DNA from 2 places in the Buttiauxella sp. AC142 genome. Region 2 is predicted to be linked to the other one. Evidence: riboswitches for the same ligand, from Rfam matches in the RefSeq annotation. Region 2 holds a riboswitch; the other holds the start of a gene.
What was found. Region 2 has a riboswitch for thiamine pyrophosphate ahead of thiC (phosphomethylpyrimidine synthase ThiC). Riboswitches for the same ligand answer to the same signal wherever they lie in the genome.
Positions count from the first base shown of each region.

Region 1 (4,211 bases), 1.9 Mb from region 2:
GGCGGCGGGCTGGAACCTCGGCGATGCGGTAAGTCTGGGTAATGCCGTGGCTTCTTATGTCGTTAGCCACCGCGGTGGCGATTGCGCCCCCTTTATTGAACAACTCTGCCAATACCCAAAATAATTCGAGCGGCATCGCGGCGGCAAGAGAGCGAGTCCCGATGAGCTTAGTCAACTAAGCGATTCGGGCAAGTGAACGCAGCCAACAAAGATGCCGTTTGAAGTATGATGGGTATTATTCTTCGCAGACAAACACATATAGATCGCTGCGACAATAACTAATGCTGTATTCGATAGGCCGGTTTTGCGGGTCAAACGCCACCTGTTTGATCACCAGAACCGGCACCGGCGTATCCAGCTTAATATGCGACTGGAACTCGCTGTCGGGCATTCTGGCGCTGACGCGGCTACGCGTTCGTTGCGGGATAATATTCTGGCTGCGAAAATAGTCATACAGCGAAACGCCGATGTCATCAGCATTGGCGATTAATTCCGTTGGCACGTAAGACTCTTCCACCGAAACCGCATCTTCATCGACATAACGAATACGTTTCAGCAGGAAAACATCGCTATCGGCGATAATCGCCAGTTGCTCGGCCACATCTGCCGGGCATTTCACCACGCGTTTGTTGACCCACAGTGTGTCAGGCTTTTTACCGCGCAACACAACTTGCTGCGAAAAGCCACGCGCCTCTTTCAGCGAATACTCAAACGTGTTGTTAATCTGCGTGCCGTAGCCTCGGGAACGCGTCACCACCCCTTCATCTTCCAGCGTCTGCATTGCTTTGCGCACCGTTATGCGCGAAACGCCGGTCAACTGACTGAGATCTCGCTCCCCCGGCAGAATATTCCCTTGCGGCAACACACCGCTGCGTACCGCCGATTTCACCGTTTCGGCGAATTTCAAATACAGCGGCGTGTTGTCGGCCTGCGAAAACCGCTGGATGAGTTGTTCAATGAGCTGCAGGTGAACCTGTTCCATTTCGCGCAAATGTCCGGAAGATAAGGTGAAACCAGTATAACTCAATGGTCTTATACAGGTATTACCTCGATTACCACCATTGGTGAAAATGATGCACAGGTCCAATTCCGTGGCCCACTTCCAGCGAATCCGCCTGCTCTAACGCCTGAGATAGCCACGCTTTAGCCGCCGAAATAGTCTTCGGCCAGTCAAGATAGCGCGGATAAAGTGCGGCAAGGGCCGCAGAAAGCGTACATCCCGTGCCGTGAGTGTGGCGAGTCTGGACACGCGGAGCGGTAAAACGTTGCGCACCGTCGCGGGTGAACAACCAGTCCGGGCTTTCGACGTCATCAAGATGGCCGCCTTTCATCAACACCGCTTTGCACCCCATTCCCAGCAGTGCATCGCCCTGCTCCTTCATTTCTCGCTCACTGTGTGCATGTGGTGCGTCCAGCAATGCGGCGGCTTCAGGCAGATTCGGGGTGATCAACGTCACTTGTGGCAACAGCCGACGACGCAGACTCTCTACCGCAGAGGGCGCAAGCAAGGGGTCGCCACTTTTCGCCAGCATGACCGTATCGAGCACCACGTTGCGTGCATTGTAAAAAGCCAACCGTTCAGCCACCGCTTCAACGATATCAGTTTCAGCCAGCATGCCAATTTTAATGGTGTCGATGCGCACATCGCTGAGCACAGAATCAAGCTGGGCGGCGACAAACGCCGGTTCAATGCGATAAACAGATTGCACACCGCGGGTGTTTTGCGCCACCAGCGCGGTGATCACGCTGGTGCCATACGCCCCCAGTGCCGAGAATGTTTTCAGGTCAGCCTGAATGCCCGCGCCACCGCTGGGGTCAGTGCCAGCAATCGTTAATGCGTTAATGCGTTTTTGCCCTCTCATGCCAGAGCCTCCGCATTAAGTCCGTAAAGTGCGTCAAGAAACGCCGGGACAAAACTGCCAGGGCCGCGACTCACGGCAATCGCCTGTTCACCGGCGAATTTCATAAACTGGCAGGCGGCAGCCACGTTATCCAGCCGCGACCCTGGCAGCGAGCAACAAGCGGCAACCACGGCGGAAAGCACGCAACCGGTACCGACCACGCGCGTCATCAACACGCCGCCGCCCGCAACGCTCCAGGCGTGTTCGCCATCGGTGACGTAATCTTCCTCGCCGGTAACTGCCACCACCGCGCCAGTCAGCTGTGCCAGTTTAAGGGCTGCGGGTAATGCAGAAAGTGCGTCGTCAGCGCTATCTACGCCACGACCTGCGGAATGCTCCCCTGCTAAGGCTAAGATTTCTGAAGCATTACCCCGGATTGCAGCAGGTTTTAGCGCGAGAAGTTCATGGGCAAATCGCGTACGAAACGCCAGAGCGCCGACGGCAACCGGATCGAGTACCCATGGCGTGGAGGATTGATTCGCGGCGTGAATGGCGGCCAGCATTGCGCGACTGCTATCAGCGGTGAGTGTTCCGATATTAATCAGCAATGCACTGGCAATGGGGGCAAATTGCGCAGCCTCTTCTGGCTCAATGACCATAGCGGGAGCCGCGCCAATGGCGAGCAGCACGTTGGCGGTAAAACCCTGCACCACATCATTGGTCATGCAATGGACTAAAGGGGGTGTGCTGCGTAAGTTATGTAAAACCGAGGCGGCGCAGTGGCCGGGTAACAGGTCAGGTTGCATCTTGTAAGCTCCTGCCTGGCGTGAAGAAGAGATGACCAGGCAGGCATCTGACTTCCCTACGCTGGCATTATCCAGATCAGGTGGTACGGGTATTTCTCAGCCTTCACAAAGAAGGGCACCCCGAGTCATGAGAGTTAAACAATTTCGTTTAATATTAATAGCGTAGGGGAAGAAGTTCGCAATTGCAAGCACTTGCACACGGCCTGTCAGCATCTCTTCTTCACGCAGACAGGAGCTTAAAACCTGTATGTAAAATGAACATACATCACGTTAACCATTCAGATCCTGAATAGTACTAACACCTATCCCTTTCCTTCTGATGTGATCAACATATAGGAATTATTTAGCTGCCTGAGCTGTAAATCCGCCCGGTTTTGTAAGTCTCTGGACACTGGCTGGTTTACAGGGGATGTTTGCAATTGCCTTATCAGCTCTTCGGCCGGAATGCTGTCATTGAATGACTTTGATATAGAGAACACCGCTGTTTTGAGCTCACTCACCGTCATGTACTTACCCTTCTTTTCATCTAGTTGGTTCAATCTGTCCTGGAGTTTCTGAAGTTCAGTCATTCCCTGATACCACCCGCTGATGTTGGCAGCAGGCAAAGAATTCGTCGCTAACTTTGACTGCCAGTCTGTTGAAACCGTTTTTGACAGTTCTGTATCGGGGTAAAGATGACGGGTTTGCTCGACCAGTTGAGAGCCATATTGTAAAGGCCAGTAAGGAGGCATGGTGATGAGTTCATCCAGTCGGGTTCTTAATGTCTTCGCATAGCTATCACTGTTTGCTAACCATGCAGGTGAATCATGTCGTAGTTGGTCAGAAACCGGAAGAGGCAGGCTGGCTGGTAAAGCTTTGAGAGATGACATCACCGCCTCTTCATCGGGATGGCTAAACAATGTCGGTATGAATTTAAACGCAACCAGGCTCAATACTCCCGCCGTAAGCAACCCACTGAGAAATGCCAGACCGGGTGCGATTCGGGGTGTTGGTTTCTGCCTGACTTCGCCATCAACCGTTGGCTGAGTATCTACGACATATACCCAACGTGGACTGTTGTTCACTTCTGGCACAAGATCCTCTGCCCGTACTGGCAGCGTGACGTCAGTATGATGGCTTTCTAACTGGTCTGAGGAAGCATCGCTATTTTCGAGCCTGACTACGGCATTTTTCAATATTTGCCGTATCACGTCCGTCCCGGCTGCGTTGTGAAGCTCCAGACGTTGTAAGGCTTCACCTGTTGAGCTCAGTAATTTTTCGCTCTGGTACAGGGCTGGTAAATCGACTCTGTGAAATGATAGTGTCCGGAATATCTGCTGGAGACGTTTACTCAGGCTGCTGAGTATTTCAATACGGGCATGTGCCGATGCAGGCCACATCGCTGACCACTGATAACGTATCAGGGCATCAAGAATCGCCATGCCTTCATTGAAACCCTGTATACCTGCCAGGTTTGTTCTTGCCAGGGTAAACCATGCCGCCGTCTGGAGTTCGACACCATTGGTATCGAACAGATTTAATGCCAGTTTTTCAACATACTGCCAGTTCACGTCTGGACGAGCGG
Region 1 covers NZ_CEEDCH010000001.1:2,900,343-2,904,553, forward strand. Annotated here, with positions in the region: gene AC0IWZ_RS13525 (PfkB family carbohydrate kinase) at 1-124, shown strand, start outside; gene AC0IWZ_RS13530 (GntR family transcriptional regulator) at 236-982, opposite strand; gene thiD (bifunctional hydroxymethylpyrimidine kinase/phosphomethylpyrimidine kinase) at 1,053-1,862, opposite strand; gene thiM (hydroxyethylthiazole kinase) at 1,859-2,647, opposite strand; TPP riboswitch at 2,684-2,780, opposite strand; gene AC0IWZ_RS13545 (VasL domain-containing protein) at 2,950-4,211, opposite strand, start outside.
Region 1: linked by a shared signal. The riboswitch ahead of thiM (hydroxyethylthiazole kinase) and the one ahead of thiC (phosphomethylpyrimidine synthase ThiC) in region 2 are both predicted to bind thiamine pyrophosphate.

Region 2 (4,211 bases):
GCTTAACTTGATGGCCGCAACAATATCGCCCTCAACGTCATCGTCGTGTTTGTCTTTGATGCGCAATTGAATGGTGCGCACGCCTGCTCCCAACAGTCGCTCAATCCATTCAACGCTATCAACCACCGGGTATAAACCCAACCGCTGCGGCACAGCGGGAAATGCAGGTTTGTTCATCACACTTCCTCCTGGCGCAGATAAATTTCGCCACCTTTTGCCCGGAAGGTTTGCGACATATCTTCCAGTCCGACTTCAATGGCTTGTTTAGCGGCGAAATCGCGAACCTCCTGGGAGATTTTCATTGAGCAGAATTTTGGCCCGCACATGGAACAGAAGTGCGCGACTTTGCCGGACTCCTGCGGCAGCGTTTCGTCGTGATACGCGCGGGCAGTGAACGGGTCGAGTGCGAGGTTAAACTGATCCTCCCAGCGGAATTCAAAGCGGGCTTTCGACATGGCGTTATCGCGTATCTGCGCACCAGGGTGGCCTTTTGCGAGGTCTGCGGCATGGGCCGCAATTTTGTAGGTAATCAGACCCTGCTTAACATCATCTTTATTTGGCAGGCCAAGATGTTCTTTTGGCGTGACGTAACACAGCATCGCGCAGCCAAACCAGCCGATCATGGCCGCACCAATTCCTGACGTGAAATGGTCGTAACCAGGCGCAATATCGGTAGTCAGCGGGCCGAGTGTGTAGAACGGCGCTTCGTGGCAATGCTCCAGTTCTTCGGTCATGTTGCGGCGAATCATCTGCATTGGCACATGCCCCGGTCCTTCAATCATCACCTGTACGTCGTACTCCCAGGCGATTTTGGTTAACTCGCCAAGCGTATGCAGCTCAGAGAATTGTGCTTCGTCGTTGGCATCCTGGATGGAGCCGGGGCGCAGACCGTCGCCTAAAGAGAGCGAAACGTCGTAAGCCGCGCAGATTTCACAGATTTCGCGGAAGTGCTCATACAGGAAGTTTTCCTGATGATGCGATAGGCACCATTTCGCCATAATCGAGCCACCGCGTGAAACAATTCCGGTGAGGCGTTTGGCGGTCATCGGCACATAACGCAGCAGTACTCCGGCGTGAATCGTGAAGTAATCGACGCCTTGCTCAGCCTGTTCCAGCAGCGTGTCGCGGAACATTTCCCAGGTCAGGTCTTCGGCGATGCCATTAACTTTCTCCAGCGCCTGGTAAATTGGCACAGTGCCGATCGGTACCGGGCTGTTACGCAAAATCCATTCACGGGTTTCGTGGATATAGCGGCCGGTAGACAGATCCATCACGGTATCTGCCCCCCAGCGCGTGGACCAGACCAGTTTTTCCACTTCTTCTTCAATGGAGGAAGTGACCGCCGAGTTGCCGATATTGGCGTTCACTTTCACCAGAAAGTTACGTCCAATAATCATCGGCTCAGATTCGGGGTGGTTGATATTAGCGGGGATAATTGCCCGTCCAGCCGCCACTTCGTCACGCACAAATTCCGGCGTGATATTTTCTGGCAGGCGCGCACCAAAACCCTGGCCTGGATGCTGGTGGCGTAACACTTCATCGCGAATACGCTCGCGGCCCATATTTTCGCGAATGGCGATGAACTCCATTTCCGGCGTCACTCTTCCCTGGCGTGCATAGTGCAGTTGCGTGACGGTTTTCCCGGCTTTAGCCCGCTTCGGCGTGAGCTGTGTTTCGAAACGCAATTCATCCAGACCGTCATCGGCCAGGCGCTCTTTGGTGTAGGCAGAGCTGCGGTCGGCCAAGATTTCGCAATCATCACGTTCGGCAATCCAGTTTTCACGTAGTGGAGAAAGACCGCGCAGGACATCAATGTTGATAGCCGGGTCGCCATACGCGCCAGAAGTGTCGTAAACCGGAATGGCATCGTTAGGGGTGAACTGCGGGTTTTCTTTGCTACTGCCAGTGGCTGTCGGGCTAAGCTGGATTTCACGCATCGGCACGCGGATATCATCACGCGAGCCGGTGAGGTAAATTCGCTGAGAGTTAGGGAAAGCTGTGCCTTCGAGGGTATTGATAAAGTGTTGGGCAGCAGCACGCTGTTCGCGACTGTTTGGTTTTTTTTCAGTAGTAGACATAGCTCATTCCAGTAATTATCAGGAAGTGGCTTGTCAGAACAACGGAGGAGTAATGAATGTGGGGCGCCCGCGCACGGGTGAACCCAAAAGCAGAATTACTCTTGTTCCCTTCGCAGGTATTAACCTGATCAGGTTCCGCGGATCCCGAATTAACGGTCTCAGCCGGTGCTTAACGCACTCGGCACTCCGACAAGAAGAAACCCGTATTGCTACGGGTCGATATGTAAATTACGCGTTAACAGAGCAGAACTCAAGCCGGACGTGCAAGGCTGCCGGTCTCATTAGCACTGTCATTTAGATCGTGGTCGTACGCCAACTGAATCAGTTTATCTTCCAGCGAAAAGCGGGATTCTAACGCTTCACCAATGCCGGAAAGTGCTTTCTGGAACTCAATATAGTTATCATGATCGATTGCGCTTTCGAGATGCGAATCGTAGAAATCCATGATTTGCTGGGTGTTGGCTTCAAGTTGTGGGTAAAGATGAGTGGCGGCTAAAAGTGGGCTGCTACCTTCCATTTCACTGATAATGCGTTCATAAATATTAAAATGGCCGGAAGAAAGATAGTCCACGAGGTTATGGCAAAAATTATCCAGAGCCTTTTCATCGAGCGCAGTATGGGATTCCTTGTTAGGCTTGATCCCAACCATATTGTAATAAGCTACCAACAGATGTTTGCGGGCATGAAGCCATTGGTCGATTAACTCATTACTACCACCAACGCGCTCAGTCAGGTTTTCTAACTGGTTAAGCATGATTGACTCCGTGAGTAGAGATGTGACGCAAACGTACCCAAAAGTGTTACGACTATTTGTTTATACCAGCGAACTCGGGGATGTGCACCAGGTTATGGAACGCGTAATTCAAAAGTTAGATCAGGGCTGGTTTATCGTCAGTCATGAACAAAAACTGTGGCTGCCTAAAGGTGAGCTACCTCACGGAGCGGCAGAGGAATTTCAATTAGATGGCGCGGTGGGGATACCCATCGGCGAATGGGAAAACGAGCCTGTCTGGCTGGTGCGAGAAAATCGCAAGGCGGATATGGGTTCTGTGCGTCAGGTGATTGACCAGGATGTGGGTTTGTTCCAGCTGGCTGGGCGTGGCGTGCAGTTGGCGGAGTTCTATCGCTCGCACAAATTCTGCGGCTACTGTGGCCATGAAATGCACGTCAGCAAAACCGAATGGGCGATGCTGTGTAACCACTGCCGTGAACGTTATTACCCGCAAATTTCACCGTGCATCATCGTAGCCATTCGTCGCGACGATCAAATCCTGCTTGCCCAACATACGCGTCATCGCAACGGGGTTTACACCGTCCTGGCCGGGTTTGTTGAGGTTGGGGAAACCCTCGAGCAAGCCGTGGCGCGTGAAGTGATGGAAGAGAGCAGCATTCGCGTTAAGAATTTACGCTATGTAACTTCCCAACCTTGGCCGTTCCCGCAATCGTTGATGACTGCGTTTATGGCGGATTATCACAGTGGCGAGATTAAAATTGACCCGAAAGAGTTAATTGACGCGGGCTGGTATCGATATGATCAGCTCCCGCTGTTGCCGCCGCCAGGCACGGTGGCGCGTCGTTTGATTGAAGATACCGTCGCCCTGTGTCGCGCGGACTATGAGTGATAAACTTGAGCGATACAGCCAAAGGAAATTCAAAATGACTGAACTGAAGAACGACCGTTACCTGCGGGCGCTGCAACGCCAACCTGTAGATACCACGCCAGTATGGATGATGAGGCAGGCAGGTCGTTACTTGCCAGAATACAAAGCCACGCGCGCTGTCGCAGGCGATTTTATGTCGCTGTGCAAAAATGCGGAGCTGGCTTGTGAAGTGACATTGCAGCCGCTGCGTCGCTATCCGCTGGATGCCGCTATCCTTTTCTCCGATATTCTCACCGTGCCAGACGCGATGGGGCTTGGTCTCTATTTCGAAGCCGGTGAAGGCCCGCGTTTCCGCTCGCCAATTACCAGCCGTGCCGATGTCGAAAAACTGCCGATCCCTGATCCAGAAGATGAACTGGGTTATGTAATGAACGCAGTACGCACCATTCGCCGCGAGTTAAAAGGCGAAGTGCCGCTGATTGGTTTCACCGGAAGCCCGTGGACGCTGGCGACTTATATGGTTGAAGGCGGC
Region 2 covers NZ_CEEDCH010000001.1:4,818,268-4,822,478, forward strand. Annotated here, with positions in the region: gene thiE (thiamine phosphate synthase) at 1-177, opposite strand, end outside; gene thiC (phosphomethylpyrimidine synthase ThiC) at 177-2,078, opposite strand; TPP riboswitch at 2,167-2,277, opposite strand; gene AC0IWZ_RS22505 (Rsd/AlgQ family anti-sigma factor) at 2,329-2,832, opposite strand; gene nudC (NAD(+) diphosphatase) at 2,927-3,700, shown strand; gene hemE (uroporphyrinogen decarboxylase) at 3,735-4,211, shown strand, end outside.